2 regions of the Streptomyces sp. NBC_00663 genome follow, and region 2 is predicted to be linked to the other one. Evidence: riboswitches for the same ligand, from Rfam matches in the RefSeq annotation. Region 2 holds a riboswitch; the other holds the start of a gene.

Region 1 (4,409 bases), 4.2 Mb from region 2:
CGTCAAGGACCTGCCGCTGCTGATCGCCTTCGGTGTGCTCGCGGCGTACACGTACTCGTCCGGCCTGCGCGCCCCCGCCCTGATCGCGTTCGTGAAGGACACGCTGATCTACATCGTCATCGCGGTGGCGATCATCTACATCCCGATCAAGCTGGGCGGCTTCGACGAGATCTTCGCCAAGGCGGGCGAGGCGTACAGCCAGACCAACCCGGCGACGGGCGCGCCACGCGGTGCGCTGGTGCCGGGCGAGCCGGGCCAATGGACGTACGCCACGCTGGCGTTGGGCTCCGCGCTCGCGCTCTTCATGTACCCGCACTCGATCACCGCGACGCTCTCCTCCAGGAGCCGTGAGGTGATCCGCCGCAACACCACGATCCTGCCGCTGTACTCGCTGATGCTGGGTCTGCTGGCGCTGCTGGGCTTCATGGCGATCGCGGCCGGAGTCAAGGTCACCAACGGCCAGTTGGCGATCCCGCAGCTCTTCGAGGACATGTTCCCGGACTGGTTCGCGGGCGTGGCCTTCGCGGCGATCGGCATCGGCGCCCTCGTGCCGGCGGCGATCATGTCCATCGCGGCGGCGAACCTCTTCACCCGCAACATCTACAAGGACTTCATCAAGCCGGACGCCACGCCCGAGCAGGAGACCAAGGTCTCCAAGCTGGTGTCCCTGCTGGTGAAGGTCGGCGCGCTCATCTTCGTCCTGACCATGGACAAGACGGTTGCCATCAACTTCCAGCTCCTGGGCGGCATCTGGATCCTCCAGACCTTCCCGGCCCTGGTCGGCGGCCTGTTCACCCGCTGGTTCCACCGCTGGGCGCTGCTCGCCGGCTGGGCCGTCGGCATGATCTACGGCACCGTCGCCGCGTACGGCGTCGCCTCGCCCACGCAGAAGCACTTCGGCGGCTCGTCGAAGGAGATCCCGGGCATCGGCGAGATCGGCTACATCGGCCTGACGGCGTTCGTCCTGAACGTCGCCGTCACGGTGGTCCTGACCTTCGCCCTGAAGGCCTTCAAGGCCCCCGAGGGCATCGACGAGACCAGCCCGGAGGACTACACGGCGGACGCCGGCGACCCCGGCGTCCAGGTCGAGCTGCCGCCGGCGACGGCGGGCACCTCGCACTGAGGGTTTCCGTGCTCAGCGGGCCGTCGGAATATCCGGCGGCCCGTTGTCGTACCGGTCGGGCACACTCGCACCCATGGACATCGAGATCCGGGCAGCGGAACCCGGCGAATACGACACGATCGGCGAGATCACGGCCCAGGCCTATCTCCTGGACGACCTCCTCACCTTCGGCGAGAGCGACTGGTACCTGGGCGAGTTGAGGGACGTCGCCAAGCGGGCCGGCTCCGCCGAGGTCCTCGTGGCCTCGCTGGGCGGCGAACTCATCGGCACCGTCACCTACGTCGCCGCCGGCGGCGACATGGCCGAGCACGCCCGGCCCGACGAGGCCGTGATCCGCATGCTCGCCGTCAGCCGCGCAGCGCGTGGCAGAGGGGCCGGGGAAGCCCTCGTACGCGCCTGTATCGACCGGGCGAAGGCGGCGGACGGCTGCACGGGCGTCGTCCTGTCGACCCAGGAGATCATGCACGCCGCCCACCGCATCTACGAACGCCTCGGTTTCGTCCGCGCACCCGAGCGCGACTGGCGGCCGATCCCCGGCGAGGAGTTCACGCTTCTCACCTATGAGTTGACGCTCTGAAGTCGCCGCGACACAACATCTAGGGGTGCCACCCGAACCCGGCACAAGATGTATGCTCATGCTCGCTGTCGCCGCAGGGGAATCCGGTGCGAATCCGGAACTGTCCCGCAACGGTGTACTTGTGCATGTCTTGTGCGTGTACGGGAGTCAGTCCGAGGACCTGTCGACAGCGCGCCCAGGCCGCCGTGGCCCGGGTGCCATGACGTCCGGGCCTCGCGGAGTGGGCCGGTGGACGCGACGCCGCGTGCGCTCGTGCTGCCCCCTGCTCTCCGCCAGGCCCCGTGCCGAGCGAGGGAGAGCCCCCCAGTGACCATCGCGCCAGCCGATCCGGCTTCAGCGGTCCAGGCGGAGAACGACGGTCCCGGTACCGCCCTGTTGCGGACCCTGACCGAGCTGACCGCCGACCTGCCCGACGCCGACCCCGGACGGGTCGCCGCCGCCGCGCTGCGCGGCCGGTCCGGCCGGGCGGCCTCCGATGGCGGCGCGGAGCTGCGCGAGCTGGCGACGGAGGCCGCCGCCGGACTCATCTCCGAGGACCCCGCCTACTCCCGGCTGGCGGCCCGGCTGCTGACCGTCAGCATCGCCGCCGAGGCCGCCTCCCAGGGCGTCACGTCCTTCACCGAGTCGGTCGCGGTCGGCCACCGCGAGGGCCTGGTCGCCGACCGTACGGCGGAGTTCGTACGGATCCACGCGGCGCGTCTCGACGCGCTGATCGATCCGGCGGGCGACGACCGCTTCGGCTACTTCGGGCTCCGCACCCTGCACAGCCGCTATCTCCTGAGGCACCCGATCACCCGCCAGGTCATCGAGACACCCCAGCACTTCATGCTGCGCGTCGCCGCCGGTCTCGCCGAGGACGACACCACGCGCGCCCTGGACGAAGTCGCCGCGCTCTACGGGCTCATGAGCCGCCTCGACTACCTGCCGTCCTCCCCCACGCTCTTCAACTCCGGCACCCGGCACCCCCAGATGTCGTCCTGCTATCTCCTCGACTCCCCGCTGGACGAGCTGGACTCCATCTACGACCGCTACCACCAGGTCGCCCGCCTCTCCAAGCACGCCGGTGGCATCGGCCTCTCGTACTCCCGTATCCGCAGCCGCGGTTCGCTGATCCGGGGCACCAACGGGCACTCCAACGGCATCGTGCCGTTCCTGAAGACGCTGGACGCGAGTGTCGCCGCCGTGAACCAGGGCGGCCGGCGCAAGGGCGCCGCCGCGGTGTACCTGGAGACCTGGCACTCCGACATCGAGGAGTTCCTGGAGCTGCGCGACAACACCGGCGAGGACGCCCGGCGTACGCACAACCTGAACCTCGCGCACTGGATCCCGGACGAGTTCATGCGCCGGGTGAACGCCGACGCCCAGTGGTCGCTGTTCTCCCCGGCCGACGTGCCCGAGCTGGTCGACCTGTGGGGCGAGGAGTTCGACGCCGCGTACCGCAAGGCGGAGGCGGCGGGCCTCGCCAGGAAGACCATCCCGGCCCGTGACCTCTACGGCCGCATGATGCGCACCCTCGCGCAGACCGGCAACGGCTGGATGACCTTCAAGGACGCCGCCAACCGCACCGCCAACCAGACGGCGCTGCCCGGCAGTGTGGTCCACTCCTCCAACCTCTGCACGGAGATCCTGGAGGTCACGGACGACGGGGAGACGGCGGTCTGCAACCTCGGTTCGGTGAACCTGGGCGCGTTCGTGGTCGGTCAGGAGATCGACTGGGAGCGGCTGGACGAGACCGTCCGCACCGCCGTCACCTTCCTCGACCGCGTGGTGGACATCAACTTCTACCCGACCGAGCAGGCCGGCCGGTCGAACGCGAAGTGGCGCCCGGTGGGCCTGGGCGCGATGGGCCTCCAGGACGTCTTCTTCAAGCTGCGGCTGCCCTTCGACTCGCCGGAGGCCAAGGCCCTCTCCACCCGCATCGCCGAGCGCATCATGCTCGCCGCGTACGAGGCCTCCACCGACCTCGCCGAGCGCAACGGCCCGCTCCCGGCGTGGGAGAAGACCCGTACCGCCCAGGGTGTCCTGCACCCCGACCACTACGGTGTCGAGCTGACCTGGCCGGAGCGCTGGGCGGCGCTGCGCGAGCGGATGGCCACCACGGGCCTGCGCAACTCCCTGCTGCTCGCCATCGCGCCCACCGCCACGATCGCCTCGATCGCGGGCGTGTACGAGTGCATCGAGCCTCAGGTCTCGAACCTCTTCAAGCGCGAGACGCTGTCCGGCGAGTTCCTCCAGGTCAACTCCTACCTGGTGGCCGAGCTGAAGAAGCTCGGCGTGTGGGACGCGCAGACCCGGGAGGCGCTGCGCGAGTCCAACGGCTCGGTGCAGGGCTTCACCTGGGTCCCGCAGGACGTCCGCGACCTGTACCGCACGGCGTGGGAGATCCCGCAGCGCGGCCTGATCGACATGGCCGCCGCGCGCACCCCGTTCCTGGACCAGTCCCAGTCGCTGAACCTGTTCCTGGAGACGCCGACCATCGGCAAGCTCTCCTCGATGTACGCGTACGCCTGGAAGCAGGGCCTGAAGACGACGTACTACCTGCGCTCGCGCCCGGCGACAAGGATCGCGCGCGCGGCCCAGGCGCAGACAACTGTCCCCGTCCAGCAGGTGACTTCGGAAGAAGCGATCGCCTGCTCCCTTGAGAACCCCGAGTCCTGCGAGGCCTGCCAGTAATGAGCTCCACCCAGAAGAACCTGCTCGACCCGGGCT
Region 2 (4,409 bases):
ACGCCCGCCGGAAGCCGTCCGACTCCAGCGAGCCGTGCCAGTGGGTGCCCCAGGTCTGACCGACGCGGCAGCCGTCGAGGAAGGGTTCTCCTGAGGTCACGGCGGCGACCCCGTGATGGATCTCGTACCCCTCGACCCGCTCCCCGAGGGCCTCGCCCACGGGCCGGGTGAGGGTCTTCTCGCGGGCGAACCGCACCCGCACGGGCAGCACGCCGAGCCCCTCGACCTCCCCCCGCCGGCTCTCGACCTCGTCCTCGATGTGCTCGCCGAGAACCTGGAAGCCGCCGCAGATGCCGAGGATCGGACGCCCTTCGGCGGCCCTTGTGACCAGGGCGGCGGCCAGCCCGCGCTCGTGCAGCCACTCCAGCGCCCGGACCGTCCCGCGCGTCCCCGGAACGATGACGAGATCGGCGTCGGCGAGTTCCTCCGGCCGGTCCACGAACCGCACGACGACACCCGGTTCGGCGGCGAGGGCGTCGACGTCCGTGAAGTTGGACATCAGCGGGACGGCGCAGACGGCGACCCGCAGCACGTCCTCCCCGAGGGGCGGGGCGGTGTTCGACTCCCGGACGGTTCCCCGCATCGAGACCCGCAGCCCGTCCTCCTCGTCGATCCCGAGCCCGTGCCGGAACGGCAGCACGCCGTAGGTCCGCCGCCCGGTGAGCCCCTGGAGCATGTCGAGCCCGGGTTCGAGGAGGGAGACATCCCCCCGGAACTTGTTCACGAGGAACCCGGCGACCAGCTTCTGGTCCTCTTCCGAGAGCAGTGCGACGGTCCCGAAGAAGGAGGCGAAGACGCCACCCCGGTCGATGTCCCCGACCACCAGCACCGGAAGCCCGGCATTCCTGGCGATGCCCATGTTGACGATGTCGGTCCGCCGCAGATTGATCTCGGCCGGACTGCCGGCCCCCTCACAGATCACCGCGTCATACGTGCCCCGCAGTTCGGCGAGACAGTCGAGCACGGTCCCGAGCAGCTTCTGCTGCCGTCCCCCGTGATACCCGCGCGCACTCATCTCGCCGACGGGCTTGCCCATCAGCACGACCTGGCTGCTCTGCTCGCCACCGGGCTTGAGCAGCACGGGATTCATCAGCGCGGTCGGCTCGACCCGACAGGCCTGTGCCTGCATGGCCTGAGCCCGGCCGATCTCGGCGCCTTCCTTGGTGACGAACGAATTGAGGGACATGTTCTGCGCCTTGAAGGGCGCGACCTTGACCCCCTGCCGCACCAGCCACCGGCAGATCCCGGCGGTGACGACACTCTTGCCGGCGTCGGAGGTGGTCCCGGCGACGAGCAGCCCCCCGCTCATGAGGTACGTCCCTTCTTCGTGACCAGGGCCCGTGCGGCGACACCGACGCCGAGCGCGAGCAGCCCGACGCGCCGCGACAGCCGTACGGCGCGCTCGATGTCGTGCGCGGCGACGGCCCGCCCGGCCTGATGGAGCACGGGCCGGTGCTCCACCCGCCCTCCGTACGACAGGCTCCCGCCGAGCCGCACCCCGAGGGCCCCCGCGAACGAGGCCTCGACGGGCCCGGCGTTGGGGCTCGGATGCTTGGCGGCGTCGGCACGCCAAGCTCGTACGGCCCCCCGGGGATCACTCCCGGCAACCGCGGCGAGTACGGCGGTGAGCCGCGCCCCCGGCCATCCGGCGAGGTCGTCGAGGCGGGCGGAGGCCCAGCCGTAGCGCCGGTACCGCTCGGACCTGTGCCCGACCATGGCGTCGAGGGTGTTGACGGCCCGGAACCCGAGCAGCCCGGGCACTCCGGCGAGCGCCCCCCACACCAGGGCGCCGACCACGGCATCGGAGGTGTTCTCGGCGACGGACTCGACGACGGCCCGGGCTACCCCGTCGGCGTCGAGTGCCTGCGGATCCCGCCCGCACAGGTGCGGCAGCCGGGCGCGAGCGCCCTCGACGTCCCCCGCCTCCAGAGCCCGGCCGATGACCCGGGCCTCGTGTGCGAGCGACGTCCCGCCCACGACGGCCCAGGTGGCGGCGGCGGTCAGCGCGACGGACGCGGTACGGGAGGGTCGTACGGCTCTCTGGGCCACGGCACCGAGCGCCACGGCGCCCCCGGCACACACGGTGGTGTGCAGCGCGCCCCACCCGCGGTGGTCCCGCCACAGAGCCTTTTCCACGGCACCGGCGGCCCGCCCGAACACGGCGACCGGATGCCCCCGGCGTGGATCACCGAGCAGCAGGTCTGCGACGAGTCCGGCGGCGGCGCCGTACGCGAAGACGCGATCGGCACGCATCGGCTCAGCCGGCCGTGGGGTCGGGCAGCGACCTGGTGCTGTACCTCAAACGGCAGGCGAGCATGGCGATATGTCCTCACTCAGGGTGTCCACGCCCTGGTTCGACGAGACCGACGGCGAGAGTTCCTGGCTCCCGGGGCTACCTACCCCGGTGACAGTGGCGGGACCGCGCCGGACTTCCACCGGCTTCCTCTTCTGCCGTCGTACATGGCTCCGGAAGTCCACCACGGGCCCGGAAGGGCCGTCAACTCGCTGTTGACCTGCGAGAGCGGAGTGTGCAGAACCCCACATCGGCGGGCCCGCGGACATGGATCGTGAGGCCCGGAACGCGACAGCGCCCTGCCCGGAATCCCCCTTTCGAGGGGACCGGAACAGGGCGCCGAATCGTCGTGGTGGGTGTCAGGCGACGATCAGATAGATCCCGTACCCCACCGCCGCCGCACACGCGGCGAAGCAGGCGTACGCGCCGGACACGGCGAGGGCTGCCGAGCCGCCCTGGGCCGCGGCCCGCTCCTGGCGGGAGAGGCCCATGATGCCGAGGGTGAAGAGGGCCACGAGGGCCACGGTGACGACGAGGCTGACGCCGAAGACGGAGCCCAGTGCTTGCCAGTCGATCTTCATGTTGCTTGGTTTCCTTCGTCGCTCAGACCGCGGCGGCCGGCGGGGCCGCCGGTTCCGTGGAGGCCGTGGCCGCTGCCGGTGCGGGGATCGTGGCGGTCAGGCCGTCCGCCACGGTGCCCGCCGGAGGCGGGGTGACCGCGGCGATCGCCGTCGTGACCACGCCGGCCGGTTCGCCGTCGGTGTCGTTGACGTTCGACGCGTCCACGACCTCACGGCGCGAGATCTTCCAGATGGCCGCGCTGGAGGCGATCAGGAAGACCGCGACGAGCGCCGTACCCCAGTCGCCGAGGTCGCACACGGACTCGGCCAGCGCGCCCACCAGGGCGGCCGCCGGGAGCGTGAGGCCCCACGCCACGAACATCCGCGTCGCCGTCGACCAGCGGACCACGCCGCCCTTTCGGCCGAGGCCCGCGCCCATCACCGAACCGGAGACGGAGTGCGTGGTGGAGAGGGAGAAACCGAGGTGCGAGGAGGCCAGGATGACCGTCGCCGCGCTGGTCTGGGCGGCGAAGCCCTGCTGCGGCTGGAGGTCGGTCAGACCCTTGCCCATCGTGCGGATGATGCGCCAGCCGCCGAGGTAGGTGCCGAGCGCGATGGCCAGACCCGCGGAGAGGATGACCCAGGTGGGCGGGTCGGAGTCGGGAGCGACGACGCCGCCGGCGACGAGGGCGAGGGTGATGATGCCCATCGTCTTCTGCGCGTCGTTCGTGCCGTGGGCGAGGGAGACCAGGCCGGCCGAGGCGATCTGGCCGGCGCGGAAGCCCTTGGCGGCGGCCTTGCCGTCCGCCTTCTTGCCGAGGGAGTAGGAGAGGCGGGTTGCCAGCATGGCGGCGAGGCCCGCGACGATGGGCGCCGCGATCGCCGGGATCAGGACCTTGGTGACCAGGACGTCACCGTGGACCGCGCCCATGCCCGCCGAAGCGATGGTGGCGCCGATCAGACCGCCCATGAGGGCGTGCGAGGAGCTGGAGGGGAGTCCGACCAGCCAGGTCAGCAGGTTCCAGAGGATCGCGCCCACCAGGGCCGCGAAGATGACCTCAGGACGTATGCCGCTCTCGTCGACGAGGCCCTTGGAGATCGTGTTGGCGACCTCCACGGAGAGAAAGGCGCCCACAAGGTTGAGCACGGCGGACATGGCCACCGCGACCTTGGGCTTGAGCGCACCGGTCGAGATGGTCGTGGCCATCGCGTTGGCGGTGTCGTGAAAACCGTTCGTGAAATCGAACGCAAGTGCGGTTACTACCACAATCGCGAGGATCAGCGAGAAGTTTTCCATTTACCCAGGCAATCGTTCGAGCGTCATTGGCACGTTGAACGTAGGTAACCAGGGTGAACGGAAGATGAACTGAGGCAGGCTGCACGGTGACCGGAACCGAGGGTTTTCCCTCCGATGTCGACGACACCCACCGCGCGGCCCGTGCGCCGCACGGTCACGAGCCCCGGGCGAACTTCCTCAGCTGAGCCGCCGAGCCGTTGAAGAGATTCTGATCACCCGGCAGGCTGCCGCTGTTGTCGTACTGCCAGATCGTCCAGTA

What was found. A riboswitch is a leader RNA that binds a small molecule or an ion and turns the genes downstream of it on or off. The one in region 2 is predicted to bind cobalamin.
Region 1: another riboswitch for cobalamin. It lies ahead of OG866_RS14640 (ribonucleoside-diphosphate reductase subunit alpha); the one in region 2 lies ahead of OG866_RS33830 (cobalamin biosynthesis protein).

What each region holds. Positions count from the first base shown of each region.
Region 1 covers NZ_CP109027.1:3,263,461-3,267,869, forward strand. The annotation lists gene mctP (monocarboxylate uptake permease MctP) at 1-1,123, shown strand, start outside; gene OG866_RS14635 (GNAT family N-acetyltransferase) at 1,197-1,700, shown strand; cobalamin riboswitch at 1,753-1,882, shown strand; gene OG866_RS14640 (ribonucleoside-diphosphate reductase subunit alpha) at 2,007-4,373, shown strand; gene OG866_RS14645 (ribonucleotide-diphosphate reductase subunit beta) at 4,373-4,409, shown strand, end outside.
Region 2 covers NZ_CP109027.1:7,469,750-7,474,158, forward strand. The annotation lists gene OG866_RS33825 (cobyric acid synthase) at 1-1,309, opposite strand, end outside; gene OG866_RS33830 (cobalamin biosynthesis protein) at 1,306-2,253, opposite strand; cobalamin riboswitch at 2,355-2,494, opposite strand; gene OG866_RS33835 (hypothetical protein) at 2,653-2,874, opposite strand; gene OG866_RS33840 (inorganic phosphate transporter) at 2,897-4,150, opposite strand; gene OG866_RS33845 (lysozyme) at 4,305-4,409, opposite strand, start outside.